2 regions of the Herbaspirillum sp. 1130 genome follow, and region 1 is predicted to be linked to the other one. Evidence: predicted binding sites of a transcription regulator. Region 1 holds the regulator's gene; the other holds the start of a gene.

Region 1 (15,721 bases):
ATGCAGCAATACGGCACCGCTGCCGCCATCATCACCGCGCGCCAGTCGCCCTATGTGCTGCGCCGTGCGCGCGATCTCGGCATCGCCCATGTATTCCAGGGCATCCACGACAAGCGCCAGGCCTTCGAACAGCTGCTGCAGCAGGTGCAGTTGACGCCGCAGGATTGCGGCTACCTGGGCGACGACATCATCGACCTGCCGGTACTGACCCGCGTCGGATTCAAGGCCTGCGTGGCCAACGGCCATCGCGAGGTGAAGTCGCGCAGCGACTACGTGACCCAGGCCAGCGGCGGCCATGGTGCCGTGCGCGAGATCTGCGACCTGGTGCTGGCAGCACAAGGCAACTACGAGGCGGCCCTCGCGCCGTACCTGGCATGAGCGGGCGCAGCGGAGAACGCAACGCCGAGCGCATCCGCCTGGCGGTGATTCTGGTGATCCTGATCGCCGGTGCCCTGGGCAGCTTCTGGGTGATGCAGGCCATGCGGGCCGCGGGTGACCAGCAACCGGCGCAGCGTCCGCGTGGCAAACCCGACTACTACCTGGAAAACTTCAACTACGTGCGCATGGGCCCGACCGGTCTGCCGCGCTATGACGTTGCGGGAACGAAGATGGTGCACTACCCCACGGATGACTCCTTCGAGATCACCAAGCCGGTGGTGCACAACCTGGACCAGAACCAGGCACCGATGGAGCTTTACTCGGATACCGCGCGCGTCACCGACGACCAGACGCAGATCCACATGTACGGCAACGCCAACGCCATCCGCGCGCCCTACAAGGGCCGCGAGCAGATGCACCTGGTGTCGGAATACCTGCTGCTGTTGCCTGACGATGAAATCGTCAAGACCGACAAGCCGGTGGCCATGACCATGGGCACCACGCGCCTGAACGGCGTGGGCATGGTGGCCAACAATGCGACCCAGGTGGTGCAGCTGTTCGGCAATGTCCGCGGCTATTACGAGCCCACTCCGAAGAAACGCTAAGCCGGATGACTCCGGGATAAAAACGCCAAGAACCGATCAGACAGGAACCCAATGAAACGCTCATTCTTACTGCCGATGCTGATGCTGGCTGCCGTGTGCGGCGTGGCCAACGCCGAGAAGGCGGACTCCACCAAGCCGACCAACATCGAGGCAGACCAGATGGTCTACGATGACGTGCGCCAGGTGAAGACCTTTACCGGCAACGTGGTCATGACCCGCGGCACGCTGATCATCAAGGCCGGCCGCGTGGTATTGACGACCGACCAGTACGGTTATGAAAATGCGGTGCTGTATGCGGCCCCGGGCGCGCTGGCCAACTTCCGCCAGAAGCGTGACGGCGGTCCCAACCTGTGGATCGAAGGCCAGGCCGAGCGCATCGAGTATTCGGAGCAGACCGAAATCTCCAAGCTGTTCCAGCGCGCGCACATCCAGCGCATGGACGGCGATCGCATCACCGATGAAGTCAACGGCGAATTCATCTCCTATGACAGCCGCGCCGAATTCTATTCCGTGAACAACACCGCCACCGGCGAGAGCAAGCCGGGCGCAGGCCGCATCACTGCGGTGATCCAGCCCAAGAATCCGCCGCCGGCAGGCAGCACCGCGCCGGCCCAGCCCGCGGGCAAGAACAACGCTGCGCAGCCTGCAACGCGTCGCGACAGCGGAAAGGACCAGTGACAATGATAGCCAGCTCGCTGGTCGTTCGCGGCCTGAAGAAAAGTTATGGCGCGCGCCAGGTGGTGCGCGATGTCTCGATGGAATTGCGCAGCGGCGAGGTGGTCGGCCTGCTCGGCCCGAATGGTGCCGGCAAGACCACTTCGTTCTACATGATCGTGGGGCTGGTGCCCTCCGATGGTGGCGAGATCGACCTCGATGGCGCGTCCATTTCGCGCATGCCGATCCACAAGCGTGCCACCATGGGCTTGTCCTACCTGCCGCAGGAAGCGTCGGTATTCCGCAAGCTGACGGTGGAAGACAATATCCGCGCCGTGCTGGAACTGCGCCAGGAAGAGGGCAAGCCGCTCTCGCGCGATGAAATCGAAGGCCGCCTCAACAACCTGCTGCACGAACTGCAGATCGAGAAGCTGCGCGAAAGCCAGGCGCTGTCGCTCTCGGGCGGTGAACGCCGGCGCGTCGAGATCGCCCGCGCACTGGCCACCGATCCGCGCTTCGTGCTGCTGGATGAACCGTTCGCCGGTATCGACCCGATTGCCGTGATCGAGATCCAGCGCATCGTGCGCTTCCTGAAGGAACGCGGCATCGGCGTGCTGATCACCGACCACAACGTGCGCGAAACGCTGGGCATCTGTGATCGCGCCTACATCATCAACCAGGGCACGGTGCTGGCCAGCGGCAATCCGGAAGAGATCATCGCCAACGAGTCGGTGCGCCGCGTGTATCTGGGCGAGCATTTCCGCATGTAAGCGGTGCAGTCGGCTTGCCCGATACGCTTGAAGAAATACAGAGTGCACATCACGTAATACGCAACAAGCAATACGCAATACGCAATACGCAACGACCGGCAGAGCAACCAGCGGGCCACGCCGCTTTCAGAAAGACAGATGAAACAGTCGCTCCAGTTACGTACCTCGCAGCACCTCGCATTGACGCCGCAACTGCAGCAGTCGATCAGACTGTTGCAACTGTCGACGCTGGAACTGCACCAGGAACTGGAACAGATCCTCTCCGATAATCCCCTGCTGGAACGCCTCGACGACGCGCTCGACAATTCGGTACGTCTGCTGGCCGATGGCGCGGTCTCCAGTTCGCCCTCCAGCGGCGTTGCCGAAACCAGTCACGAAGGCAGCGGCGAAGCGGCCCCGGCCGCCAGCGATGGCGATTCCAGCTTCGACTACCAGGACAACGCGCCGGAAGCCGGTGTCACGGGGGATGCCGACTGGAGCTTCGACGACGTCGCGCGCAGCGGCAAGTCGCCAGACGATGATGATGCCCGCCCGCAACTCGAAGCGCACGAACTGACCCTGCGCGAACACCTGCTGGAACAGATCCGCGTGACCGCACGCACCCTGCGTGATCGTGCGCTGCTGGAACTGCTCACCGATGCGCTGGACGAGAGCGGCTATCTGGAAGAGCCGCTGGAAGACATCCACGCGCGCCTGCCCGAAGAGCTGGGCATCGACATGGAAGAGCTGTCGATTTCGCTCAAGCTGCTGCAGAGCCTGGACCCGGCGGGTGTCGGTGCGCGCAGTGCCGGCGAATGCCTGGCCCTGCAGATCCGCCGCCTGCCCAAGATTCCCTTCGTGACGCGCAAGCTGGCGCTGAGGATCGTGGAGGATTACCTGCCGCTGTTTGCCCAGCGCGATTTCAACAAGATCAAGAAGGCACTGGATTGCGATGACGAAGACCTGCGTGAAGCGCAGGCCGTGATCCGCCAGTGCCGTCCGCATCCGGGTGCGGAATTCGCGCGTGATGCCTCGGACTATGTGGTGCCGGACGTGATTGTCAAGCAGACAAAGAACGGCTGGCAGGTCATGCTCAACCATGAGGTCATGCCCAAGCTGCGCGTCAATGCGATGTATGCCAGTGCATTGAAGCAAGCCAAGGGAGAAGGTTCGCTGTCGTCGCAGTTGCAGGAAGCCAAGTGGCTCATCAAGAACATGCGGCAACGTTTCGATACAATTTTGCGCGTCGCGCAGGCTATTGTGGAACGTCAAAGAAACTTCTTTTCACATGGGGCAGTGGCCATGCGCCCCCTTGTGCTGCGTGAAATTGCTGATACACTGGGTCTACACGAGAGCACCATCTCTCGCGTGACGACTCAGAAATACATGCTCACTCCGCATGGAATGTTTGAGTTGAAATACTTCTTCGGTAGCCATGTCGCGACTGAAACCGGAGGTGAAGCTTCCTCCACCGCGATACGGGCGCTGATCAAACAGTTGATAGGAGCCGAGAACCCGCAGACCCCATTATCCGATAGCAAGATTGCGGATATGCTGGCAGAACAAGGCATGGTGGTCGCGCGACGCACAGTCGCCAAATACCGCGAAGTGTTGAAGATTCCGCCGGTCAATCTCCGCAAGTCCCTCTGAGTTTTTCCTCAGTTTTTCTGCAGTACCGTTGCTGTGTTCAGGCAAGCATCCTACTGATGCCCGCGCCATCCGACACGAAGACCGTGCCCGTGGTACAGCTGCAGCAGGATCGATTGCACGAACCTCCAGTGACTTCACGATAGGAGTCTTGTATGAATCTGACCATCAGTGGACACCACCTCGAACTGACCCCCGCCATCCGGGAATACGTGCAAAGCAAGCTCTCGCGTATCAAGCGCCATTTCGACAACGTGATCGACGTCAGCGTGATCCTGAGCGTAGATAAACTCACAGAAAAGGAAAAGCGCCAAAAAGCGGAAATCAACGTCCACATCAAGGGGAAGGATCTACATGCGGAAAGCATCGCACACGACCTCTACGCTGCCATTGACACGCTGATCGACAAGCTCGATCGCCAGGTCATCAAGCACAAGGACAAGTTGCAGGAGCATCACTCCATGGCCAAGCGCCTGCCGGACGAAACGCCGGAGGATGCGGTGGCCGGAGCGGCATAAGCCAGGACACCCTCGGCAAGCTGCCTCGCAGCCGCAAGGCTGCTGAGAAAGCCAGCCGGATTTCATGAGGAAGGGGCGCGCAAGCGCCCTTTTTCATTTCCGGCCGCCGAACTGGCCAAGCCTGTGGAAAAGATATAAATCATTGCGTAAAGCAACTTTTCCACCGCCGCTGCTGACGATGAGGCAAGGGACGGCTTGAATGTCTTCACGGCACCCTCATCTTCAACACAAGAATTTGCATACGATATAAATAATTTCCTCGATGCAATTTTTTGCCCGTTCAGACAGGCCACCCGCATGCAGGCGATTTCAACGCGCCCGCCGGCTTTTCCCTATAATGTCGGGCAATCCCATTTTTAAAGGCACAGCCATGAGCGACGTCCAATCCTGGATCAAAGAAACCGTGACCCAAAACCCCGTGGTGCTGTTCATGAAGGGCACTGCACAGTTCCCCCAATGCGGCTTTTCCGGCAAGGCCATCCAGCTGCTGAAGGCCAGCGGTGCCGAGAACATCGTCACCGTCAACGTGCTGGAAAGCCCGGACGTGCGCCAGGGCATCAAGGAATACTCGAACTGGCCGACCATTCCCCAGCTGTACGTGAAGGGCGAATTCGTCGGCGGCTCCGACATCATGACCGAGATGTACGAGTCCGGCGAACTGCAGACCCTGATCAAGGGCTGAGTTTTACTTGCCTGACTGACTCATGAGCAGTTCTTCCAGCCAGCCGCGCCAGCGCCTGATCGTTGCGATCACCGGTGCCACCGGTGCCATCTATGGCGTGCGGCTGCTGGAGCATCTGCGCAAGCATGGCCAGGTGGAAACGCACCTGATGGTGTCCGAAGCTGGCGTGCTCAATCTGCACCAGGAACTGGACATGCGGCGCAAGGATGTGGAAGCGCTGGCCGATGTGGTGCACAACGTGCGCGATGTCGGCGCCTGCATCGCCAGCGGCTCGTTCGCCTCCACCGGCATGGTGGTGGCGCCCTGTTCGATGAAGACCCTGGCCGCCGTAGCGCATGGACTGTCCGACAACCTCATCACCCGCGCTGCGGATGTGGTCCTGAAAGAACGCCGCCGGCTGGTGCTGATGGTGCGCGAGACCCCGTTCAATCTGGCCCATCTGCGCAACATGACATCCGTCACCGAAATGGGCGGCGTGATCTTCCCGCCCCTGCCCGGCTTCTACCAGCGCCCTGCTTCCATGGAAGAGATGGTGGACCACACGCTGGGACGCGTACTGGACATGTTCGGGATTTCCATGCAGTTGACGCCGGAGTGGCAGGGCATGAAGGGCGGCACAGAGTGATGCGCTAGCCTTTATTACGTTCGTGCAAAAAAATGGCCGCAGCTCATCACTGCGGCCATTTCTTCATCTGGCGAATATAAACCGGCTCACCCCCGCCCGATATACGGCATCTTGGTCGCCATCACCGTCATGAACTGCACATTGGCCTCCAGCGGCAGGCTGTCCATGTAGAGGATGGCACGGGCCACGTGTTCGGCATCCATGGTCGGCTCGACCTTGGTCGAGCCATCAGCCTGCAGCGTGCCCTTCTTCATGAGCGTAGTCATGTCGGTGGACGCATTGCCGATATCGATCTGCCCGCAGGCGATGTCATAGGCGCGGCCATCGAGCGAGGTGGCCTTGGTCAGCCCCGTGATGGCGTGCTTGGTGGCGGTATAGGAGGCCGAGAACGGGCGCGGTGCATGCGCCGAGATCGAGCCGTTGTTGATGATGCGCCCGCCGCGCGGCGACTGATCCTTCATGATGCGGAAGGCTTCTTGCGTGCAGAGGAAAACGCCGGTCAGGTTGATGTCCACCGCCGCCTTCCACTGCTCCACGCTCAGTTCTTCCAGCGACACCGGCGGCGCAAAGATGCCGGCATTGTTGAAGAGCAGGTCCAGCCGTCCGAAACGCTCGCGGGTCCTGGCGAAGAGCTGCTTCACCGAGGCCGGATCGGTCACGTCGGCCGCCACCACCAGCGCGTTGGCACCATGTTCGCCGGCCAGCTTGACGGTCTCTTCCAGCGCATCCTGGCGGCGTCCGGCCAGGGCGACGCCATAGCCTTCGCGCAGCAGCGCGAGGGTGATCTGCCGGCCGATGCCGGAACCTGCGCCGGTCACCAGCGCGATACGTTTGGGTGCAGCCATCGTGTGTACTCCTCACTCACTGTAGGTCATGGACGATGCGCATCACGGAGCCATAAAAAAACCGCCCGTGATGCACGGGCGGTTTCACTATAGCAAACACGGCGGCGGGCCAGATGAGAGATTTTCAATCCGGCTGGCCACCGTTCATCTATCGCTCCACTTCATACCGAGGACGACAAGGGCTTGTTCGTATCGATACCCAATGTACGCGCTGCTTCTTCAAGCCGCGCACGTTCATCGCCCCATACTTCACACAAGGCCGTATAGGCAATCCAGCGCGCATCGATCTCGAAGAAGTCCCGCAAATTCACCCGCGTATCACTGCGGCCAAACCCGTCCGTCCCCAGCGTCACATAGGGTGCCGGCACGAAGGCGCGAATGCTCTCGGGCAAGGTACGGATGTAATCGCTGACCGCAATCACGGGCGCCACACTGCCCTGCAATTGCGCTGTGACATAGGGCTGGCCATCGCTGCCCGACAAGCGCTGTGCGCGTTGTGCCGCCACGCCATCCCGCGCCAGTTCGGTATAGCTGGTCACGCTCCACACCTCGGCCTCGATCTGCCAGTGCTGCTGCAGCAGCGCAGCCGCCGCCACGGCTTCCTTGAGGATGGGGCCGGAACCCAGCAGCCGCACTGGCGCCCCGGGCTTGCGGCCGAGACAGTACATGCCGCGCAGGATGCCCTCCTGCACGCCGTCCGGAAGACTGGGCTGGGCCTCGTTCTCGTTGGTGACGGTGATGTAGTAGAAGACGTCATCGCCGCGTTCCATCATGCGCCGCATACCCTCATCCAGGATCACCGCCAGCTCATAGGCATAGGCCGGATCATAGGACACACAGTTGGGAATCGATGCGGCCGTCACCAGACTGTTGCCGTCCTGGTGCTGCAGTCCTTCGCCGCCCAAGGTCGTGCGGCCGGAGGTGGCACCGATCAGGAAGCCGCGCGCACGCTGGTCCGCCGCCGCCCAGATCAGGTCGCCGATGCGCTGGAAACCGAACATCGAGTAGTAGATGTAGAACGGCAGCATCGGCGTGCCATGCACCGAATACGCGGTGGCCGCTGCCGTCCACGAGGAAATCGCTCCCGCCTCGGTGATGCCCTCTTCCAGAATCTGGCCATCCTTGGCCTCGCGATAGTAGAGGATGGAACCGATATCCTCCGGCTCATACAACTGCCCCTGCGAAGAATAGATGCCGACCTGGCGGAACAGGTTGGCCATGCCGAAGGTGCGCGCCTCATCGGCCACGATGGGCACCACATACTGGCCGAAGTCCTTGTCCTTCAACAGGTTGCCGAGCTGGCGTACCAGCGCCATGGTGGACGACATTTCCTTGCCGTCGGCTTCCAGCGCGAACCTGCTGTGCGCCTCCAGCGGCGGCACGGTGCGCCGTGCATCGCCCGCATGGCGGCGCGGCAGGTAGCCGCCCAGTGCGGCACGGCGTGCATGCAGGTGCTTCATCTCCGGGCTGTCATCAGCCGGCTTGTAGAAAGCCAGCTCACGGCATTGCTCATCGCTCAGCGGCAGTTTGAATCGGTCACGGAATTGCAGCAGGCTTTCTTCATCGAGCTTCTTCTGCTGGTGCGTGGTCATCTTGCCCTCGCCCGCCGCGCCCATGCCGTACCCCTTCTTGGTCTGCGCCAGGATCACCGTGGGCTGGCCGCGATGGCTGGCCGCTGCCTGATAGGCCGAGAAGATCTTCTTCATGTCGTGGCCGCCACGGCGCAGGCGATTGATTTCCTCATCGGTGAGGGTGGCACCAATGGCACGCGTGCCCGGTGTCTGGCCGAAGAAATGCTGGCGATTGAACGCGCCATCATTGGCGGCGAAGGTCTGCAATTGCCCATCCACCGTGCGGTTCAGCGCATCGACCAGTTCGCCGTCCTTGTCACGCGCAAACAGGCCATCCCAGTCCGAGCCCCACAGCAGCTTGATGACGTTCCAGCCGGCACCGGCAAACAGCGTTTCCAGTTCATCGACGATGTGGCCATTGCCGCGCACCGGACCATCGAGCCGCTGCAGGTTGCAGTTGACCACGAAGATCAGATTGTCCAGCTTCTCGCGCGAGGCCAGCGAGAGTGCGGCCAGCGATTCGGGCTCATCCATCTCGCCATCGCCGAACACGCCCCACACCTTGCGTCCCTGATCCTGCAGCAGGCCGCGATGCTCCATGTAGCGCAGGAAGCGCGCCTGGTAGATGGCATTGATGGGACCGATGCCCATGGAGCCGGTCGGGAACTGCCAGAAATGCGGCATCAGCCAGGGATGCGGATAGGACGACAGTCCCTGCCGTCCCGCGCGCTTGGCCTCGATCTCGCGGCGATAGTAGGCCAGGTCTTCTTCGCTCAATGCACCTTCAAGAAACGCGCGCGCGTAGATACCCGGCGCGGAGTGCGGCTGGAAGTAGACCACGTCACCGGCAAACTGCGCATCGCGCGCACGGAAGAAATGATTGAAGCCGACCTCGAACAAGTCCGCCGCCGAGGCAAAGCTGGCGATGTGCCCGCCCAGCTCACCGTAGGCGCGATTGGCGCGTACCACCATGGCCAGCGCATTCCAGCGCATGATGCTGGCGATGCGTTCCTCGATGGCCTGCGCGTCCGACCCGCCGGGAAAAGGCGGTTCCTGTTCAGGCCGGATGGTGTTGACGTAGGGCGTATTGCGCGCATCGCGCCAGTTCACGCCCCATTGCTGGGCCGCCGCCGACAGCCGCGAGAGCAGAAAGCGCGCGCGTTCCGGGCCGGCTTCGGCCAGCACGCTCTGCAGCGCTTGCAGCCACTCTTGGGTTTCCTGGGCATCGAGGTCGATATCCTTGGGGATATCGCTGTCACTGGGGCGGGACATGTCCACTTCCTGTTCTCCTGTCTGGGCGCGCCGGGCCGCTCGCCTGCAGTCAGCACAAAACATGCCGGCACTGCAATCGCTGCTATGCAAAGAGACAAAAAGCCGGTAAAACACAGGCCGCGCCATCCGTCTCCCCGCGCCCGACGCCTTTTCGGTCTTGTTGTCGTTGAGGGCTAGCTGTGTGATGGAACCACCGGCTTACGATACGCCGGATGCCCCGGCATGAGTCACTTAAAATTGCAAGTTGCCGTACAATATTCAGCATCCAGTGCTGCGAAACTGAAACTGACAGAATTAAATTTCGATAATGGAACTCGATACCACCGATTTGCGCATCCTGAACATCCTGCAGGAGAACAGTTCGATCAGCAATCTGGAGCTGGCCAGCCGCATCAACCTCTCGCCCTCGCCGACTCTGGCCCGGGTGAAGCGCCTGGAAACCGAAGGCATCATCTCGCGCTATGTGGCGCTGGCCGATCCGCACCTGCTGGGCCTGAAGGTGAACGTGTTCGTCAAGGTGATCCTGGAGCGCCAGGGTGCCGAAGCACTGGCCCAGTTCGAAACGGCCGTGAGTGCCTTCGATGAAGTCATGGAAGTCTACCTGATGACCGGAGACGAGGATTATCTGCTGCGCATCGTGGTGCCGGACCTGCTGACGCTGGAGCACTTCATCGTCGACCACCTGACCAAGATCCCCGGCATCAAGAACATCCGCTCCAGCTTTGCGCTCAAGCAGATCAAGTACAAGACCGCCCTGCCCACGCCCAAGATCAAGACGCGGCGCTGAGCTGAGCTGAGCTGAGCGCGAAATCGCGCCTGCGCTGCCATGGCGGAAAAAAGGGCCTTGCGGCCCTTTGTTTGTTTTTACGCCAAGCTGCTGCACGCAGTTCAGTGTGAGCGCCCGCCTTGCGGAGAGCCATCTTCCTGGCGCCGCTGCGGATGCCCGGGCAGACCGGCCAGCGCATCGCGCATCACGTCTGCGGACAACGGTGCCGCGGCCTCGCTGACATCACACCAGCGCTCCACCATCTCCACCACACACTGCGCATAGTGTTCGCCATCGACCGGCTTGGGCAGGTATTCGGTCGCGCCGGCGGCCAGCGCCTCGCGCTCGCCCTCGGTCTCGTAGGAAGGGAAGACCACCACCGGCGCTTCAGCCAGATGCTTGCTGGCGCGCAACTCGCGCAGCAGCTGCAGGCCCTCGCCGCATTCCATGTCGGACTCCAGCAGGATCAGGCTGGGTGCAATGTCATCGCCCTGGCGGCGTCCCTGCAGCAGGCAGCGACGCGCCGTGGCCAGGTCAGGACACGCACGGAAGGCGCAATGCAAGCCGGCACGCCACAAGGCGAAGCGCGCCAGTTCAGCGGCCTCCTGGCTGGGGTCGATCATGATGATGCTGGGAAAGCTCATGCTGCGGGGGACAGTCCTGTAAGAAGTGCACAAGCCACGGGATGGCTACAGCAAACGTTTTACAGGAGTGATGACCACTGCGGCATCGGGAAATTCCTGACCGCCGCCAATCTGCTGGCTGACGCGCCGTCAGGATTTCCCCGATCGCCAGCCCCGCACAGGATGGCTACAGTGACAACCTCAATGATCCGCTCCACCCGGATCCGCCCATCTCCGCACCAAGGAAGCCCCCGCCGATGCTGCCGTTTGCCAAAGTCCGAGTCCCTGTCCCCACTGCCTTGCTGGGCAAGGTCGAGCTGTATGTCAGCAGCTGCACCCGCATCATCACCGGGCGTTCCGATGCCATGCAGGACTGGGCGAGCCTCAACGCCAGTCCGCGCAAGGTACTGGAGTGGTTCGCCACGGCAGGTTTCGCAGCCAGCGGAGAAGCAGCGGCGCTGGCACCTTTCCAGCCGTGCGCTGCGCGCCTGGCCAGCCTGGACCAGCTCAAGCATCGCGTCCGCCCCGCGCTGGCGATCCCGCGCTTCTGGCAGCTCGACGGCAGCAACTATGGCTTCGATGCCAGCCCGCACCTGTCCTATTGGCTCGCTGTGAACGAAGCTTCCTTCGTCCCGCTGCTGGTGCCCACGCACCAGATGGCACACTTTTCGCGCGCTCTGGTGGCGTGAAGTTTCTTCCCGTTTTTTGAGCGGCCCTATTTCAAGGGCAGGTAGATATCCGTCAGCAGCTCGCCCGGCGGCGTATCGGGCAGCAGGTTGAGGTAGTGGAAGTACAGCGGGAAATCCCGCAGTTCCTCGCCGCTCTCCGGCAGCCACTGGCGATACAGCGGATAGATGCTCTCGCCCAGCCGGTCATGCGCGCCCGCATGCCGTACGCGCGCGCAGCGCCCGCCGGGAATCAGGAAGGCTTCCACGCCTTGCGGATTGTCCGGCACGTCCCCTTCCACCTCGCCGCAGATGCCGAAGCGGAATTGCTCCGGGGGCGTGGTATCGGGATTGTCCCAGGCCAGACCAAAGGTGCGACAGCGGTCCACCGGTGACAGGCCCGTGGCCTTGCGCCAGTCGATGAACTGCCCGACGGTGCCATTGAGCTGATTGACGGGACCGCGATGCGTAAGCATGGCGATGCGGATGGATTCGACGTTGACGATCTCGGCTTGCACGTCCACTTTCCTTTCAGGGATGCGGAAGACGAAACGCTCGTTCCAGGAGGGCCAGTCGGGTGTGCGCCGGAACTGCGAGGGCGACTGGCCGAAGGCACTCCTGAAAGCGCGCGTAAACGATTCCGGATTTTCGAAACCGGCTTCGAGGGCGATGTCGATGATGCGCCGCTGCGGCTGGAAGGCCAGTTGCAGGCTGGCATGCTTCAGGCGCATCAGCAGGATGTAACGCGCCACCCCGACGCCGGTGAAATCGGCAAATTGCCGCTGGAAATGGAACCGCGAAAAATGCGCGACGGCCGCCAGCTGCTCCATCTCCAGGGGCGTATGGAGATACGCCTCGATATGGTCGAGCACGCGCTCGAATCGGGCTTGATAGCGGGCCTGGCTGCTGGTTTTGCGGTCGTCGTTCATCGGTTCCTCGGTTCACGGGACGTACTGTGCAAGAAAGCGCGCCACAAATCCTGACCGAAATTGCGCATCGTCATCAGAACCTCTGGCAGTCTCGATGGCCGTCATGTTAAAACACGGGCTTCGTCGCGTTCCGCCTTTTTATCCGATGCCTTCCGCTCTCCTCTTGATGCTGGCGATCTGCAGCATCTGGTTGCCCGCCCTGCCCTTGCCTGCTGGTCGACCCCTCGCGCCCTGGCTGCCGCTGCTGGGGCTGGCCCTCGCGCTGGGACTGCATGACGGCCAGCTCGATGCCATCGCCGTCCCGGGCATCGTCCTGTTGGGGTTCGCTGCCCGGGGCACGACCCATGCGCCACACGCATGGCAACGCCGCAGTCTGCTGGCGTTCACGCTGTTGCTCGCGCTGCTGCTGGCCTTGCATCGCTGGCCCGGTTTCCACAATGTGCTGGTGATCCCGTCAGCGGCCATCACTGCGGATGCGCGGCCCTACATGCTGTTCGCCAATCTCGACAAAGGGAGTGCCGGACTGCTGTTGCTGGCGCTGCTGGCCCCACGCTGCCATGCGTGGCGGGAATGGCGCGAGAGCATCGCCAGGACGCTGCTGCCGGGCCTCGCGACGATCGTGCTGGTGATGGGCGTGGGCTGGTTCACAGGTCTGGTCAAGCCGGCACTGAAGTGGCCTGTCTTCACGGTGGAGTTCCTGGCCATCAACCTGCTGTTGACCGTGGTGGCCGAGGAAGCCTTCTTCCGCGGCGTGATCCAGCAGCGTCTGCAATCCGCCTTGCAGGGGATGCGTGGCGGTAGCGGACTGGCGCTGATGGCGTCGGCATTGCTCTTCGGAGCCGCGCATTTCGGGGGCGGCATGACCTATGCGGCGATTGCCGGGCTGGCCGGCCTCGGCTATGCGTGGGTGTTCCAGCGCAGCGGACGGATCGAGGCACCGATCCTGCTGCATTTCACGCTCAATGCGGTGCACTTCCTCGCGTTCACCTATCCGGCGCTGGCCTGAGTCGCGCTCGCCTCACGGCGCGATCCACTGCCCCTGCCATTGATCCTGCCCGCGCGCGAAGCGGGCACGGCGATGCTGGTCCGGCGTCAGGTCCAGCCATTCGATGCGCTCCAGCCGCACTTCCACCAGCGCAAAATTCTCGACACCATCGCTGCTGACGTGCGGCTGCACGTGAGCGTCTTCCGGTTGCACAACAGGCGTGCCGGGGGCATGCGGCGTCTTGTACAGGATCAGCGTGTGTGGCCGGGCCCCCGTCCACATGGCGCGCACGCGGGCCGCATCCTGCACCACCTGAGCCACGCCGTTGACGCGCAGTTGCAGATGGCGCTCGAGGTCCACCGCCAGCATGGCCACCCGCCCGTCGGCCCGAATCTCGGCCAGTTTGGGAGAGCGCAGATCGGTGTGAAAGCACAGCGACCCGGCAGTCGCATCGGCCTCGCGCAGGACAATGGAACGCAACTGGGGCGTGCCATCCAGGCCCAGCGTGGCCAGTTGCCAGATGGTAAACGGCGAGCGCGTCGGGCTGGCACCGCGACGCAGTTCGTCCCAGATCAGGGAGTGGAGCTCAGGCAAGTTCAGGTTGAAGTTCATCGCGCCATTGTAGGGCCTGGCGCATGCAATCGATTTCATGGCAGCGCGAATCGCGCGTCAATCGCGGGACGACATGTTCGTGTCAGGCCGGCGTCAGTGCATTGTCAGAGCGCTGTGCCACCATGAATCTGCACCTGCATCACCCATCGCAGTCCGGATCGCAGTCCATCGCAGCACGTCAGCCCCGCAGCACGGCGGGAACACACGGAGCCTCGCATGAAACTCTCCTGGTCGCTCAAACAGATTGTCCTGCCCGCACCTCTTGATGCCGGGCAAGTCCGGCTCCAATTCCACGCACGCTCCTTGCGCCTGCAAGCTCACGCACGGACCTGGCTCATCCTGCTGGCCTGCGCCCTGCTGTCGGCACTGGCGCGCGCACTGGGCATGGGCTATCCCGGCAACATCGTCGCTACCTGGGCCGGTGGCTGTTGCTATGCCCGGGCCGCGCTCTACCTTGTGCGCGGCCATTGCCGCCGCCTGCTTGCCCGCCGGCGCAATGAGGGGGCCGAGGCTGGCGATCTCACGCTCTCCCAATGACAACGCCCGCGTGCGCGGGCGTCATCGTTGCTTGCTGACAGCGGGCGGCGGTGAATCAGAATGCGCCGACGTAGTTCTCCGCCAGTGCCGTCGAGAGGGCGCGCGAGTTGACCACGTTCTCCAGTTCGGCGCGCTGGATCTGGCGCTGGAAGGGCGAGGCATCGTCGAAGGTATGCAGCATGCTGGTCATCCACCACGAGAAATATTCGGCACGCCAGATGCGCTTCAGGGCTTGCTCGGTGTAGGACGCGAGACCTTCCTCGCTGGCACTGCGATAGAAATCCTCGATGCCCTGGGCCAGGCGTTTCACGTCACCCACCGCCAGGTTCAAACCCTTCGCGCCAGTGGGCGGCACGATGTGCGCGGCATCACCGGCCAGGAACAGGCGGCCATGCTGCATCGGCGTAGAGACGAAACTGCGCATGCCGATGATGCCCTTCTGGAAGATCTTGCCTTCCTTGACGCGCCAGCCATCGCCGTTTTCCAGGCGGGTATGGAATTCATTCCAGATGCGGTCATCGCTCCAGTTGTCCACGCTGTCCTTGGGATCGCACTGGAAGTACATGCGCTGCACCGTTGGCGAACGGGTACTGATGAGCACGAAGCCGCGATCATGCTGGGCATAGATCAGTTCGTCCGAGGACGGCGGCGCTTCCACCAGCACGCCGAACCAGCCGAAGGGATAGATGCGCTGGTAATCCTGGCGCTTGCTCTCTGGAATGGCCGGACGCGAGACGCCATGGAAGCCGTCGCAACCGGCGATGAAATCCGCCTCCAGCGTATGCTGCTCGCCCTCGTGCATGAAGCGCACGCGCGGCTTGCTGGTCTCGACGCCTTCGATGCTGGTGCCGCTCACACCGAACAGCAATTGCCCTTGCGCGGCCAGGCGTGCGGCCACCAGGTCCTTGATCACTTCGTGCTGGGCATAGACGGTGATGGCCTTGCCGGTCAGTTCGGTGAGGTCGATGCGATGGCGGCGGCCACCGAAGGCCAGCTCGATGCCGTGATGCAGCGCGCCTTCGCGCTTCATGCGCTCGCCCACGCCAGTCTCGTTGAGG
Region 2 (15,721 bases), on a different contig from region 1:
GCAAGCGTTCCAGTGGCATCACAGCTGCAAGCATTGCTGCCATGATCGAGAAGAACAAGGTCAGCTGCTGATGCTATAGTGGCGCCTTAGCAACACTTTGCGCGCGCGTCCAAGCCTTCGAGGGTGGGTAGCTAGGTGGGTAGCTAGACAGATTCTTCAGCTACCCATACCGCGCAAATCAGCACTAGATAAGGACTTTGCATATACCATGAAAATCGCCACCTGGAACGTCAACTCCCTCAAGGTCCGCCTGCCGCAAGTGCTGAAATGGCTGGAAGAAAACCCGGTCGACGTGCTCTGCCTGCAGGAAACCAAACTGACCGACGACAAGTTCCCCGCAGCCGAGATCGCCGCCGCCGGCTACCTGGTCGAGTTCTCAGGCCAGAAGACCTACAACGGCGTGGCCATCCTGTCGCGCCATCCGATGACCGACGTGGTCAAGAACAATCCGCTCTTCCCCGACGAACAGCAGCGCATCATCGCCGCCACCATCGAAGGCGTGCGCTATGTCTGTGCCTACATTCCCAACGGCCAGTCGCTGGAATCCGAAAAGTATCCCTACAAGCTCAGCTGGCTGGCCGCCCTGCACGAATGGCTGGCCCAGGAAAAGGCGAAGAACCCGCGCCTGGCCCTGCTGGGCGACTACAACATCGCCCCCGAAGACCGCGACGTGCATGACCCGGTCGCCTGGCAAGGGCAGGTGCTGGTCTCCGAACCGGAACGTGAAGCCTTCCGCAAACTACAGGCCCTGGGCCTGACGGATTCCTATCGCCTCTTCGAACAACCGGAAAAGATGTACAGCTGGTGGGACTACCGCCAGATGGGCTTCCGCCTCAACCGCGGCCTGCGCATCGACCACATCCTGCTGTCTGAAGAACTGGTGCCGCGCTGCACCGCCTGCGTCATCGACAAGGTCCCGCGCAAGTGGGAACAACCCTCGGATCACGCACCGGTGATCGCCACCCTGGCGGACTGAGGCACATACCCCTCCAGCCATAAAAAAAAACGGCAAATGATTTATATCATTTGCCGTTTTGCGTTCAAGCGCATGAGGATTTATTCAACACCACCTTCAGGTGGCGTTTGTTCTTTCTTGTTGCGCATGTTCTTCTCGAACTGCACATCCAGCTTGCTCACGCGCTTGGCCTTTTGCGGTCCCTGGCCATTGACGAAGCGCACGAAATCATCCAGCTCCATGGCCTCGTTGAGCTTCTCCAGCGGCTGCCCGGCCACGCGCCGGGTCAGGATGAAACGTTCATCGGAGGTGCGCAGCATGGAGTACTCGCGCGATTCGGTACGTTCGTTCAGGCGCTCGATGGCGCTGGCGGCTCGGGTCGATCTCATCATTGGGCCTCTTGCAGTTTGAGTTGCCAGTATCCCACGTCGATCCAGCGTCCCATCTTGTAACCCACTTCCGTAAAGACGCCACAGGCCACGAAGCCCACGCTCTCATGCAGCGCCACGCTGGCCGGATTGGGCTGGGCAATGCCCCCGATGACCAGATGCACGCCCAGGGGCTTCAACTGCGCAATGAGTTCGCGATAAAGCTGCTTGCCAATGCCGCGTCCGCCCGCATCGTGGCGCAGGTAGACCGAGCTCTCCACCGAGTGCCGGTAAGCCGCACGCGGCTTCCACTTGCTGGCATAGGCATAGCCGAGCACCTCGCCCTGCTCTTCAAAGACCAGCCAGGGGAAATCAGCCTGCACATCGGCAATGCGCGCGGCCATGGTCTCGACGCTGACCGCTTCGGTCTCGAAGCTGATCACGGTGGTCTGCACGTAATGGTTGTAGATGCCGCAGAGGGCGGGAGCATCGGCAGCGGTGGCCGGGCGGATGGTGGGCGACATGGGCGGGACGCAATCGTGGAAAAGCGAAAGCCGTCAGTGTAACCAAATTACGCCAGGCACGGCGTCCCTGCTCCGCTGCAGGGACGCCGTGCCTTCATGAGGGAAGTGCGAGTCACTCCTTGATGACCGCCCGCACCTGCTCCAGCGCCGCCGGATCCTCGATGGTGGGCAGGTCGCCCGGATCGCGTCCTTCGCAGATGGACTGGATGGCCCGGCGCAAGAGCTTGCCCGAACGCGTCTTGGGCAAGCCGCTGACGAAAAACACCCGCGCTGGGCGGCCCACTGCGCCGATCTGCTTGTCCACCACGCCCATGATTTCCGCTTCCAGCGCACGGCGCCCCTCGGGCGTGGCAATCGCATCGGCCTGCTTGGGAATGGCGAAGGCAATCGCGACTTGCCCCTTGAGCTTGTCTTCCACGCCGACCACGGCCACCTCGGAGACGTTGGGATGGCTGGAGATGCTCTCCTCGATTTCGCGCGTGCCCAGCCGATGGCCAGCCACGTTGATGACGTCATCGGTGCGGCCCAGGATGAAGTAGTAACCGTCCTTGTCCCTGATGCCCCAGTCGAAGGTCGAGTAGACCTCGCGCGGCAGGCTGCGCCAGTAGGTGTTGACGAAGCGCTCATCGTCGCCATAGACGGTCTGCATGCAGCCCGGCGGCAGCGGGCCTTCAATGGCCACCACGCCCTTCTCGTCAGCCGCGCAAGGCTCGCCGGTCGCTTCGTTCAGGATGGCCAGCCGATAGCCCGGCATCGGCACCCCGGGACTGCCCAGGCGCGTGGGCTTGTCGCTGATGCCCTTGGCAATCGAGATGATGGGCCAGCCCGATTCGGTCTGCCAGTAGTTATCGATGACCGGCACCTTCAGCGCGCCCGAGATCCAGCTCGACGTCGTTTCATCCAGCGGCTCGCCGGCCAGATAAAGCGCCTTGAGCGAGGACGTGTCGTAGCGCTCCATGCATTCGGCCGGCTGTTTCTTCAGTACGCGGATGGCCGTCGGTGCGGAGAACATGCGCGTGACCTTGTATTTCTCGACGATGCTCCACCAGATGCCCGCATCGGGCCGGATCGGCAAGCCTTCATAAAGCACCGTCGCCATGCCCGCAATGAGCGGCCCGTAGACGATGTAGGAGTGGCCCACTACCCAGCCAATATCGGAGGTGCAGAAGTAGGTCTCGCCCGGCTTGCCGCAGAAGATGTGTTGCATGGACGAGGCCAGCGCCACCGCGTAGCCGCCCACGTCGCGCTGCACGCCCTTGGGCTTGCCGGTGGTACCGGAGGTATAGAGCACGTAGCTGGTTTCATTCGATTCCAGCCAGGCCACCGGCACCGGCTGGTCCAGGTGTTGTTCACGCAAGGGCGCGTAATCGACGTCGCGTTGCGCCGTGCGCGCCATCTCCGCCAGACCGCGATCCACCAGCAAGACCTTCTGCGGCTTGTGCTGCGCCAGGTTGATCGCTTCGTCCAGCAAACCCTTGTACGGAATCACCTTGCCGCCACGCGAACCGGCATCAGCCGAGACGATCAGGATCGGCTGCGCATCATCGATGCGCGAGGCCAGGCTGTTGGAGGCAAAGCCGCCGAACACCACCGAATGCACCGCACCGATGCGGGCGCAGGCCAGCATGGCGAAGACCGCCTCGGCGATCATCGGCATGTAGATCAGCACGCGGTCGCCGCGCCGCACGCCCAGCGACAGCATGGTGGCGGCCATGGCCTGCACTTCGCGATGCAGCTCGGCGAAGTCGTAGACGCGTTCGGTGTTGGTCTCGGTGGAGATGGCGATCAGCGCCGCCTGATGCGGCCGCTCGCCCAGATGGCGATCCACCGCGTTGTGGCAAAGATTGGTGGTGCCGCCGATGAACCAGCGCGCAAACGGTGCGCGGGAATAATCGAGCGTGCGGGTGAACGGTTTGTCCCAATGAATGCGCTGCGCTTCTTCTGCCCAATAGGCTTCAGGCTGCTCGATGGAACGGCGATAGAAATCCTCGTATTGCATGACGTCTCCTCATGTCTCTCGAATTGAAAACCGCTGTCGGCCTTGCGCAGCGTGGCTTGCAGGCCGATGGTCGCGTGGCTCTGGTGCATGGGCAAAAACCTGTTTGCCATGCGTGGCCCTCATGCGACGATGAAACCAGTCTTGCACCTGAATCTTACGAGGGGCTGAATCCGCCGCTTGCATCAGCGGTCTTCGATGATTCAAATCAAGCAGGAGCGATGCCGACAGCAAGACGCCATCGGCATGACAAGGGAGGAGGAAATGCGAGGTGGAAAGAACGCGCCGACGTCAGACCTGCACGACGGCGCGGCGCTGCATTGTCAGCGCGTGCGGCAGTCGTTGGCCAGCTGCTGCCCGACCTTGGAATTGAGCAGCATGGACTTCGACGGGATCTGGATCCACACCAGGCCTTCGCCCTTGTTCTCCAGACGCACTGCACCGGTCGAGGTGCTGACCGGGTTCATCATGTAACTGCTGCCCTTCCACACCAGCGTGACGCCATCGGTCACGCGGCCATCCATGCGGATTTCGACCTTGTTGCCCATCTCGCAGCTGAAGGCACCGGTCTTCAATTGCGTGGCCCAGCTCGGCTGTGTGGCAGCGGGCGACTGCAGCAGCTGCGGCAGCACCGGCTTGGTCTCGGTGACCGGCACGGGCGTGGAAGAACAGGCGGACAGGGCAACAGCCACAGCACCGGCCAGTGCGAAGGAAGTCAGGGGCAATGCAGAAAGACGGCGGGAAACGATGGCAGCAATCATCGGATGATCCATGGAGAGTCAGGGGTGGACGCGGGGGTGAAAAAGATCCGACCGCATCTTAGCAAGTTATTGCATCTGACTCGACCACATGTAACGCTTGTTACAAATCTGCCTGCGCACTGCCACTGTCCCGGGGAATGCTGCGGCCGACACGCGCCGGCCGCCGCTTCCTTCTTCTTGCTGCTCCCTCTCCCTCTCTTGCCCCTCATGCCCGCGCCATCCGCTGATGACTCAACTGCGCGGGCACTTCGTCTTGCTTGGTCTTACTTGCGCTTGCTGATCGGCACGAACTTCAGGTCTTCCGGTCCCACGTAGTTGGCCGAGGGGCGGATGATCTTGTTGTCGATGCGCTGTTCGATGATGTGCGCCGCCCAGCCCGAGGTGCGGGCAATGACGAACAGCGGCGTGAACATCGCTGTCGGTACGCCCATCATGTGGTAGGACACGGCCGAGAACCAGTCCAGGTTGGGGAACATCTTCTTGATGTCCCACATGACCGTTTCCAGGCGTTCGGCGATGTCGAACATCTTGGTCGAACCAGCTTCCTTGGAGAGCTTGCGCGCCACTTCCTTGATGACCTTGTTGCGCGGGTCGGAGATGGTGTAGACCGGGTGGCCGAAACCGATCACCACTTCCTTGTTCTCGACGCGGCGGCGGATGTCGGCCTCGGCTTCGTCGGGGTTGTCGTAGCGCTTCTGGATCTCGAAGGCCACTTCATTGGCGCCGCCGTGCTTGGGGCCGCGCAGTGCGCCGATGGCACCGGTGATGGCCGAATACATGTCCGAACCGGTGCCGGCGATGACGCGGCCGGTGAAGGTGGAGGCGTTGAATTCGTGTTCCGCGTACAGGATCAGCGAGGTGTGCATGGCCTTCTCCCAGGCGTCGGAAGGCTTCTCGCCGTGCAGCAGGTGCAGGAAGTGCGCGCCGATGGAATCGTCATCGGTCTCCACTTCGATGCGGTTGCCGTTGTGGCTGTAGTGATACCAGTACAGCAGCATGGAACCGAGCGACGCCATCAGGCGGTCGGCGATGTCGCGCGCGCCGGGGGTGTTGTGGTCATCCTTCTCCGGCAGCACGCAACCCAGCGCCGAGACGCCGGTGCGCATCACGTCCATCGGATGCGAGGCCGCAGGCAGCCATTCCAGCGCCGCCTTGACGTTGGCCGGCAGACCGCGCAGGGCCTTGAGCTTGGCCTTGTAGGCGCGCAGTTCGGCGGCGGTGGGCAGCTTGCCGTGCACCAGCAGGTGAGCGATTTCCTCGAACTCGCAGCTGTCGGCCACGTCCAGGATGTCGTAGCCGCGATAGTGCAGGTCATTGCCGGTCTTGCCGACGGTACACAGGGCGGTGTTGCCGGCGGTCACGCCAGAGAGGGCAACGGATTTCTTGGGCTTGAAACCGGGGGCTTGCTGATCGCTCATCGTGTTCTCCTCGTAGTCTGTATTGGCTCGAAACTGATTATCGGAAGGGGGTATTCGGTCTTGCGGTAATGTTTTACTTGTTCTTCTGCTGGGCAAACAGCGCATCCAGACGCTGCTCGTAGCTGTGGTAATCGATGCGGTCATAGAGCTCCATGCGGGTCTGCATGGTATCGACCACGTTCTTCTGGGTGCCGTCGCGGCGAATCGCCTGGTAGACGTTTTCGGCGGCCTTGTTCATGGCGCGGAAGGCCGAGAGCGGATAGAGCACCAGGCCCACATCGGCCTCCTTCAATTCGTCGACGGTGAACAGCGGCGTCGAGCCGAATTCGGTGATGTTGGCCAGGATCGGCACCTTCACCGCATTGGCGAACTGCTTGTACATGGCGAGGTCGGTGATGGCTTCCGGGAAGATCATGTCGGCACCGGCTTCGACGCAGGCCACGGCGCGCTCGATGGCGGCGTCCAGCCCTTCGACCGCCAGCGCATCGGTGCGCGCCATGATGACGAAGTTCTCATCGGTACGGGCATCGACGGCGGCCTTGATGCGGTCCACCATTTCCTGTTTGGTGACGATTTCCTTGTTGGGACGATGGCCGCAGCGCTTGGCGCCGACCTGGTCTTCGATGTGCATGGCGGCCGCGCCGAACTTGATCATGGACTTCACGGTGCGCGCCACGTTGAAGGCCGAGGCACCGAATCCGGTATCGACGTCCACCAGCAGCGGCAGGTCGCACACGTCAGTGATGCGGCGCACGTCGGTGAGCACGTCATCCAGGTTGGAGATGCCCAGGTCAGGCAGGCCCAGCGAACCCGCAGCCACGCCGCCGCCGGACAGGTAGATCGCGCGGAAGCCGGCACGCTTGGCCAGCAGGGCGTGATTGGCGTTGATCGCGCCGATGACTTGCAAGGGGGATTCTTCCTGGACGGCCTGGCGGAACGCTGCGCCTGCGGAGTGGAGAGCCATGGTGAACACCTTCTCGATGAGGTTGAAATACGGAAAGTCTGGATTGCCTGACTGCGGCGGGCGGGGCTGCATCACACCCGTCCTGCGACATGTGCGTTCACCATTGCAACGGCCGTGCCATCGCAGTGCAGCATTGCATGGCGCAAGGCATGAAAAAACCTTCATATCGTCTGAAACCAGCGCCGGACAAGGCTGGCAGGCTTCCCTTCCGGTGCGCTCTCCGGGCGTACCCGCCTTCTGTCGGGTTGATGTTCCACAACCTTGGCCGTTTCATCAGTGTTACATTAACGTTTCACAGAAACGCCGCGAACGCCCACCATGAAACGCCCTGCTCCCGCTGACCGCCTGGCCGACAAGCCCGTGATCTGGACCGTGTCCGTGTCGCGCCTCTCCGAACTCTTCCGCGACATCACGCTGGAATTCGACGGCGTGGCCGATATCGAGCCCATACATCTGGGCTTCGACGAGGCCGTGCGCGCCATCCGCGAGCGCCTGGCCAGCGAGCGCTGCGACGTGGTGATCTCGGCCGGCTCCAACGGTGCCTATCTCAAAAGCCGCCTGCCAGTGCCGGTGGTGGTGGCGCGCGCCAGCGGCTTCGACGTGATGCAGGCACTGGCCCGTGCCCGCCAGATCAGCGCGCGCATCGGGCTGGTCACTTATCAGGAGGCGATGCCGGCCCTAACCGAATTCCAGCAGATGTTCGGACTCGACATTGCCCAGCGCACCTATGCCACCGAAGAAGACGCGCGCGCCGTAGTGCAGGAACTGAAAGCCGGCGGCGTGCAGGCGGTGGTCGGGGCCGGGCTCATCACCGACCTGGCCGAGGAAGCGGGGATGCAGGGGATCTTCCTCTACTCCTCGGCCACGGTGCGGCAGGCCTTTGAAGATGCGCTGGAACTGGCGCGGCTGACGCAACTGGAAAGCACGCGCGGCCCCAGCCTGCCGGTGGCCGACAGCCTGCGCGCACGGCATCACCTCAAGGATCTGCGAGGCGATTCGGAGGTGATGGAAACGGTGCGTCAGTCGATCACGCTCTTTGCGCGCTCGCCGGCCAATGTACTGATCCAGGGCGAGACCGGCACCGGCAAGGAACTGGCGGCACAAGCCATCCATCGTGCTCATCCGCGCATGCAGGGCAAGACCCAGGCAGCCCACCCTTTCGTGGCCATCAATTGCGGCGCACTGGCCGAATCGCTGCTGGAATCCGAACTGTTCGGTTATGAGGAAGGCGCTTTCACCGGGTCGCGCCGTGGCGGACGGGCCGGTGTCTTTGAAGCGGCCCATCGCGGCACGCTGCTGCTCGATGAAATTGGCGAGATGCCGCTGCCGCTGCAGACGCGATTGCTGCGCGTGCTGGAAGAGCGCGAAGTCGTGCGCGTGGGCGGCACGCGGCCCATTGCGGTCCAGGTGCGCATCATCAGCGCCACCCACTGCGATCTGGAAGCGCGGGTGCGTGAAGGACGTTTTCGCGCAGACCTGTATTACCGGCTCAGCGTACTGCGTTTGCAGTTGCCGCCCTTGCGGGCGCGCCGCGAGGATATTGCCGCACTGGCTGAATGGCATCTCAAGCATGCGCTGGCGGCACTGGATACGCGGCCGCACGCCAACCTGGGCGCGGAGCTGCTGCGCTGTGCGCCACTGCTGGCCGCGTATGACTGGCCGGGCAATGTGCGCGAGCTGCGCAACCTGATGGAACGGCTGGCCTTGTTCCTGGCCGCAGAGCCGCTGCAGGCGCTGACACCCGCGCTGATCCAGCGGGTGGCGCCGGAGCTGGCGGGGATGGCGCAGCCGCTGCTGTCGAACACGGCGGAAACGGTGGCACCCCATGAGCTGATCACGTCCGACATCGTCCCCGACGCTGATGCCATTGAAGCTGCACTGCGCCGCTTCCGTGGCAACCGTGCCGCGGCTGCGCGCCATCTCGGGATCAGCCGCACGACCTTGTGGCGCAAGCTCAAGGAAACGGAAGCGCAGAACAGGGAGCCATCATGAGGCTGCGGGCACGGGAAACGAGAAAATGATTTCGCAAAATCAGGTGCGCGTCCTGCCTCCTGATAATCCCCCGCACTGCGCCTTGACAGTGCCGCATCGCGCCGCCTATCCTCGCCCGCTGTAACGGCCCCGGCCGTCACAGGGAGCCCACAACCATCCATACACAGCCAGGCAGCCTTCTGCTCCGCCAGGGTCAGAACGGCGTGCTGCTCCTCCATCCACGTATCCATCAGGGAGTCTCCATGACCAGCAACACCGCGGCGCCTGGCGCCGGCACCACGCATCCGCAAGCGCGGCGTGCGATCATCTCGTCCTCCATCGGCAATGCGCTCGAATGGTTCGACATCCTCATCTATGGCGCTTTCGCCGTGGTCATCGCCAAGCAGTTCTTCCCGACCGGCGACGACAGCGTCTCGCTGCTGCTGACCTTCGCCACCTTCGGCGTCTCCTTCTTCATGCGTCCGCTGGGCGCGGTGGTGCTGGGTGCCTATTCCGACCGCGCAGGCCGCAAGGCGGCGCTGATGCTGTCCATCATGCTGATGACGGTCGGCACGGCGATGATCGCCTTCATGCCCAGCTACGCCAGCATCGGCCTGCTGGCGCCGGCCGGCATCGCACTGGGCAAGATGATCCAGGGCTTCTCCGCCGGTGGCGAGTTCGGCAGCTCCACCGCCTTCCTGGTGGAACATGCCCCGCATCGCCGTGGTTTCTTCTCCAGCTGGCAGGTGGCCAGCCAGGGCATCAGCCTGCTGCTGGCGGCCATCTTCGGCGCCGTGCTCAACAACATGCTCACGCCCGAGCAACTGGCCTCGTGGGGCTGGCGCGTGCCGTTCATCTTCGGCTTGCTGATCGCACCGGCCGGCATCTACATCCGCCGCCATCTGGATGAAGCACCCGAGTTCAAGGAATCCAGCGAAAAGACCGATGCGCCCCTGCGCGATACCTTCGCCCACCAGAAGATGCGCCTCTTGATCGGTGCCGGCAGCGTCATCATGGCGACCGTCTCGGTGTACCTGTCGCTGTATATCCCGACCTATGCGGTCAAGCAGCTGGGCCTGCCGGCCTGGTCCTCGTTTGCCGCCATGTCGGTGGCCGGCCTGATCATGTTCATCGGCTCGCCGCTGGTGGGCGCGATGTCCGACAAGATCGGCCGCACGCCCTTCATGATCACCAGCAGCGCGCTGTACATCGTGCTGACCTATCCGATGTTCGTGTTCCTGACCAACTCGCCGGGCTTCCTGCAACTGCTGTTGCTGCAGACCGTCATCGGCGTGCTCATGACCATGTATTTCGCCTCCATGCCGGCCCTGCTGGCCGACATCTTCCCGGTGGCCACGCGCGGCACCGGCATGTCGCTGGCGTATAACATCGCCGTCACCATCTTCGGCGGCTTCGCCGGCCTCATCATCACCTGGCTGATCGACTTCACCGGCAACAAGCTGTCGGTGAGCTACTTCGTCATCTTCGGCGCAGTGCTGAGCCTGATCGCCACGCTGGCCGCGCGCTTCGTGTTGCGCCTGCGCTGACCGACAACAGATAAATGATATAAATCATTTACTGCTTTTTCAGCGGATCGGCAGGCGCTGCTGCAGCGACTTCCGCTCCGTACATGGCACATCCGCCAAATGGCCAGGATCACCCGATCCTGGCCATTTTTCTTGATGGACTCGTCACGGGTGCACACCACGCAATTTGTCAGTTTTGATCGAGATGCGGTGGCACTTCGGTCAACTTGTTGCCAATCCATATTTATGCATTGATAAGCATAATTGAAAGAGTGTTTCCGTTTGGCGTCATCCTGCCAAATTCATCTTGAATTTGGGCAAGACTGCCATTAAAGTTCATGGCGCTTCCCCCGGAGCTCATCCTGACGGCACTGCCGCTCACCCTTGCAGGCCATGCGCCTGCGTCGGAATCATCATCCACCCTTCGTCTGCCGTCAGTGGCGGCAGGCCAGCCCCCTGAGGCATATCGTGAATTTCAGACAGACCAAAGTTGCCACCCAGCTTATGTTGGGTTTTTCCGTTTTGATCCTGTTCATGGCCGTGCTCGGTGCGGCGGCCTGGTACGGACTCAATACCGTCGACGCACAGCTCAACGAAGTGCAGACCAACCTCATGCCCAGCGTCGCCACGGCCAAGACCATGCAGGCCGAGATCCGCGCCTTCAACCTGGCCCAGTATCGTGCGCTCACCGCCAATGATGCGCAGCGCATGCAGGATGCCCGCACGCGCCTGACCGCCTCGCTGGGACGCTACACCAGCGCCGCCGACCAGTATCGTCCGCTCATCCATACGTCTGAGGAACAAGCCGCCTACGACGAGCTGCAGGCCCTGCTGCCCAAGTACCTTGCCGTGAGCCAGCAGATGCTGGCCGCCCTTGAGCAAGGCAAGCAGGAGCAGGCCGTGGACATCATGAAAGACCAGCTCTTCCCGCTGCGCGCGGCGATGGAAGTGCAGATCCAGCGTCTCATCACCGTCAACGAAAAGGGCGTCGCCGAGGCCGCCACCAGCGCGCGCGAAGCCTATGCCGGCAGCCGCATGCTGATCATCGGCCTGACCCTGGCGTCGGCGCTGATCGGCCTGCTGATCGCGCTGCTGATCAGCCGCCGCCTGACGCGCCAGCTGGGTGGCGAGCCGGCCGAAGCGATGTGGCTGTCGGGCCAGATCGCCGCCGGCAACCTGAGCGCGCAACTGCAACTGCGCAAGGGTGACCGCGCCAGCCTGATGCATTCGCTCATGACCATGCGCGAACAGCTGGCCGGCCTGGTCGGCCAGATCCAGCAGGCCAGCGGTGCCATCCACGTGGCCGCACGCGAAATCGCCCAGGGCAATACCGATCTCTCGCAACGTACCGAAGAACAGGCCGCCTCGCTGGAGGAAACCGCCTCCAGCATGGAACAGCTGACCAGCACCGTGCAGCAGAATACCGACCACGCCCGCAAGGCCAGCCACGTTGCCAGTGCCGGTGCCGATGTGGCCCGCCGTGGTGAAACGGAAATCGCGCAAGTGGTCAGCACCATGCGCGAGATCGCCGTCAGCTCGCACCAGATGTCGGACATCATCAGCGTCATCGAAGGCATCGCCTTCCAGACCAATATCCTGGCCCTCAATGCCGCCGTGGAAGCGGCACGCGCCGGCGAGAACGGCCGCGGCTTCGCCGTGGTGGCCACCGAAGTGCGCGCGCTGGCCCAGCGCAGCGCCGGTGCTGCCAAGGAAATCAAGGGACTCATTGAAGGCTCTGTGGGGCGCATCCAGAGCGGCACGACGCTGGTGGAAAAGGCCGGCGGCACCATCGCCGAAGTCATGCGCGCCTCGGTCGATACCACCCGCATCATCAGCGACATCGCGCATGCTTCGGAAGAGCAAAGCGCCGGCATCACGCAAATCAATGCAGCCATCTTGCAGATGGACCAGGTCACGCAGCAAAACGCCGCCCTGGTGGAACAGGCCGCTGCTGCCGCCCAGGCCATGATGCAACAGGCCGAACAATTGACGGCGGCGGCGTCGGTGTTCCGCATCGACGCGCAGCTCCTGCAGGCTGCGCCGCTCATGCCCGCTCTGGCGACCAATGGCCAGCCTCACATGCCGCGCCTGGCCATGTGAACGCGCCCCTCTTGCTGAATTGACTAAATGATTTAAATTTTATAAATCGTTTATCAGCAGCATCAATAAAAATGGCCTGGATCTCGCGATCCAGGCCATTTCCTTTTTTGTGGCCGCCGCCTCTTCCCCTTGCTGATGCTGCCCACGCGGCGGCACGCGGGCAGACCTCCCCTGCTTGACGGTTGCGCTGCGGATCAGTCGTCTTCCGCGCCGCCGATCCCCAGTTCTTGGATCTTGCGGGTGATGGTGTTGCGGCCGATGCCCAGGCGCACGGCAGCATCGTTCTTGCGGCCGTGGGTATGTTTCAGGGCGATCTTGATGAGCGCTGCTTCAAACTGGCGACCGAGGATGTCCATCACCTCGGGCTGTTCGGAGGCCAGCATCTGCGCCGCCTCCACTTCCAGCAGCGAGATCCAGTTGCCAGCGGCTGCATCCGCCGGTGCAGCGGCGGACGCCGGATCGGCATACGCCACCGGAGCGGCCACGGCAGCCGCCGAGGCGGGCGCGGAAACGGTCTGCGCCGGTTGCGGTGCATGGACGCGTTCTTCCACCAGATCCTGCGGCAGGTCCTTGATCTCGACCGTCTGGCCCGGGGCCATCACGGTGATCCAGTTGCACAGGTTTTCCAGCTGGCGCACGTTGCCGGGGAATTCCAGCTGCGACAGGAACTGCATCGCCTGCGGCGACAGGCGCTTGGCTTCCACGCCCAGCTGGCGCGCGCTCTGTGCCAGGAAGTAGCGGGCCAGGATGGGAATGTCTTCGCTGCGTTCGCGCAGGCTGGGCAGGCGCAGGCGGATCACGTTCAGGCGGTGGTACAAGTCTTCCCGGAACAAACCTTCACGTACACGCTGCTCCAGGTTCTGGTGAGTGGCCGCAATGACGCGTACATTGGCCTTCAGCGACTGATGGCCGCCGACACGATAGAAGTGCCCGTCGGACAGCACGCGCAACAGGCGCGTCTGCAGGTCCAGCGGCATGTCGCCGATTTCATCGAGGAACAGCGTGCCGCCCTCGGCCTGTTCGAAACGGCCACGGCGCATCGCTTGCGCGCCGGTGAAGGCACCGCGTTCATGGCCGAACAGTTCGGATTCCAGCAGGTCCTTGGGAATCGCCGCCGTGTTGAGCGCCACGAACGGCTGGCTGGCGCGCGGGCTGTGCTTGTGCAGGGCACGCGCCACCAGCTCCTTGCCGGAACCGGATTCGCCGGTGATGAGCACCGTCACGTTGGATTGCGACAGGCGGCCGATGGCGCGGAACACGTCCTGCATCGCAGGGGCCTGCCCGAGGATTTCGGGGGTCTGGGCCGCGCCCTGTTCGATATCGGTTTCGCGCAGGCTCTCGTCGAGCGCGCGGCGAATCAGTTCGACCGCCTTGTCGACGTCGAAGGGCTTGGCCAGGTATTCGAAGGCGCCGCCCTGGAAGGCGGAGACCGCCGAATCCAGGTCCGAGAAGGCGGTGATGATGATCACCGGGATGCCGGGGTGCTTGGCCTTGATGGTCTGCAGCAGTTCCAGGCCGGAGGCACCGGGCATGCGGATGTCGGACACCAGCACTTGCGGCGTGCCGTTCTGCAGGGCTGCCATCGCATCGCGTGCGCTGGAAAAACTCTGCGTGGCGAGATTTTCTCGGGCCAGGGCTTTTTCGAGCACCCAGCGTATCGATTCGTCGTCGTCAACAATCCAGATTGGCTTCATAAATAACTTCTTCCTGCGTTGGTCATGCTGTTAATGCTCCCGCGATCCACGGCGCTTCTGACGCCATGTCCGCAGCCCCCTTGGTGGACCGGATGCTCTGCATCCACTCGGCTTTGGCGCGCCGCCTGCGGCCATGCTCACGGCAGCGGTATAAGTATTCTGAAATCGGTACAACCGGGCCGGCTGTCGCATTCGATGACACCCATGTGCTGATGCACGAAGGTCTGCGCCAGGGTCAGCCCCAGTCCGCTGCCTCCCTCGCGACCCGACACCAGCGGATAGAAGATTCTTTCCTGGATGTCGGGAGGAATGCCCGGACCGTTATCGATGATATGCAAGTCTAGTGCCAGCCGGTATCTGACCTTGGATAGCGTCACCTGGCGCGAGACGCGCGTGCGCAGAATCAGCTCGCCATCACCGGCACGGATGCGGTCGGCCAGCGCTTGCGCTGCGTTGTGGACGATGTTCAGGACGGCCTGGATCAGTTGCTCCTTGTCGCCCCGGAATTCGGGGATCGACAGGTCATAGTCGCGCTTGATGGTCAGCCCCTGCGGGAACTCGGCCATCACCAGGCTGCGCACGCGTTCGCAGACTTCGTGGATGTTGACGTCGCCCACGATGTGCGGGTGGCGGTGCGGGGCCAGCAGCCGATCCACCAGGGTCTGCAGGCGGTCGGCTTCCTTGATGATGACCTGGGTGTATTCGCGCAATTCCTTGAGGTGGCGCTCGGGCAGCTCCAGCTCCAGCAGCTGGGCGGCGCCACGGATACCGCCCAGCGGATTCTTGATCTCGTGGGCCAGGTTGCGGATCAGTTCCTTGTTGGCCTGGCTCTGGTCGAACATGCGCTCTTCGCGGTCCAGCTTGAGTTGCTGGACGTTCTCGCGCAGCTCCAGCAGCACCGGCCAGTCGGTGCTGTCCAGGGGCGTGACGATGGTGTGGACCTGCAGCGGCTCGCGGTTGGCACGCTCCAGCACCAGGTCCAGGCGCTTGTCGGCGAACTGGTGTTCGATGGCCTGGTAGAACAGCGCGGTCAGCTCCTTGCCATTGAGGAAGAGCTCCGAGAGCTTCTGCTGCGAGAGCACCTTGAAGGAGCTCTCCAGCAGGTTCTCGGCGGCGGCATTGGCGTAGACGATGCCGCCATTGGCATCGAGGATGATCACGGCCGAGGCCAGCAGGTCGAGGCCATCGAGGGATGGGAGCGGTGTCTTCATGGGAGGATTCTTGATGCCTGGGGTCATGTCGTCTCGTGCCGGTCTGGCTGCATCTTGCAAAGGCTTGCCGCGGCGGATGTTGTACTGGATCTGTTTTGACTAGCAATTTTCGGGCGCACTGCCCTGCAGCAGGCGGTGCGCCGCGCATAAAAAAAGGGGAAGCAAGCTTCCCCTTTTTCTCCGGATGCGGATTCGATTACAGCGAGTAGTACATGTCGAATTCGATCGGGTGC

The links. Region 1 encodes sigma-54, which starts transcription at its own class of promoters, with help from an activator protein. Its sites were predicted from a motif close to TGGCANGNAANCTGCTTT; they were not measured.
Region 2: the regulator sigma-54 is predicted to act here: its motif matches at 7,089-7,106, upstream of prpB (methylisocitrate lyase).

The regions. Positions count from the first base shown of each region.
Region 1 covers NZ_JAFICQ010000008.1:107,233-122,953, forward strand. Annotated here, with positions in the region: gene JOD78_RS27300 (HAD family hydrolase) at 1-378, shown strand, start outside; gene lptC (LPS export ABC transporter periplasmic protein LptC) at 375-983, shown strand; gene lptA (lipopolysaccharide transport periplasmic protein LptA) at 1,035-1,661, shown strand; gene lptB (LPS export ABC transporter ATP-binding protein) at 1,664-2,407, shown strand; gene JOD78_RS27320 (RNA polymerase factor sigma-54) at 2,546-4,036, shown strand; gene raiA (ribosome-associated translation inhibitor RaiA) at 4,189-4,551, shown strand; gene JOD78_RS27330 (hypothetical protein) at 4,614-4,760, opposite strand; gene grxD (Grx4 family monothiol glutaredoxin) at 4,922-5,233, shown strand; gene JOD78_RS27340 (UbiX family flavin prenyltransferase) at 5,256-5,858, shown strand; gene JOD78_RS27345 (SDR family oxidoreductase) at 5,945-6,703, opposite strand; gene mdeB (alpha-ketoglutarate dehydrogenase) at 6,865-9,546, opposite strand; gene JOD78_RS27355 (Lrp/AsnC family transcriptional regulator) at 9,854-10,333, shown strand; gene JOD78_RS27360 (response regulator) at 10,435-10,956, opposite strand; gene JOD78_RS27365 (hypothetical protein) at 11,193-11,624, shown strand; gene JOD78_RS27370 (AraC family transcriptional regulator) at 11,651-12,529, opposite strand; gene JOD78_RS27375 (CPBP family intramembrane glutamic endopeptidase) at 12,675-13,535, shown strand; gene JOD78_RS27380 (pyridoxamine 5'-phosphate oxidase family protein) at 13,548-14,165, opposite strand; gene JOD78_RS27385 (hypothetical protein) at 14,343-14,663, shown strand; gene JOD78_RS27390 (4-hydroxybenzoate 3-monooxygenase) at 14,719-15,721, opposite strand, start outside.
Region 2 covers NZ_JAFICQ010000001.1:1,626,957-1,642,677, forward strand. Annotated here, with positions in the region: gene JOD78_RS07160 (helix-turn-helix domain-containing protein) at 1-71, shown strand, start outside; gene xth (exodeoxyribonuclease III) at 209-976, shown strand; gene JOD78_RS07170 (hypothetical protein) at 1,057-1,344, opposite strand; gene JOD78_RS07175 (arsinothricin resistance N-acetyltransferase ArsN1 family B) at 1,344-1,847, opposite strand; gene JOD78_RS07180 (propionate--CoA ligase) at 1,960-3,846, opposite strand; gene JOD78_RS07185 (hypothetical protein) at 4,167-4,604, opposite strand; gene prpC (2-methylcitrate synthase) at 4,868-6,022, opposite strand; gene prpB (methylisocitrate lyase) at 6,096-6,986, opposite strand; gene prpR (propionate catabolism operon regulatory protein PrpR) at 7,305-8,978, shown strand; gene JOD78_RS07205 (MFS transporter) at 9,221-10,504, shown strand; gene JOD78_RS07210 (methyl-accepting chemotaxis protein) at 10,952-12,583, shown strand; gene ntrC (nitrogen regulation protein NR(I)) at 12,778-14,277, opposite strand; gene glnL (nitrogen regulation protein NR(II)) at 14,415-15,488, opposite strand; gene glnA (type I glutamate--ammonia ligase) at 15,685-15,721, opposite strand, start outside.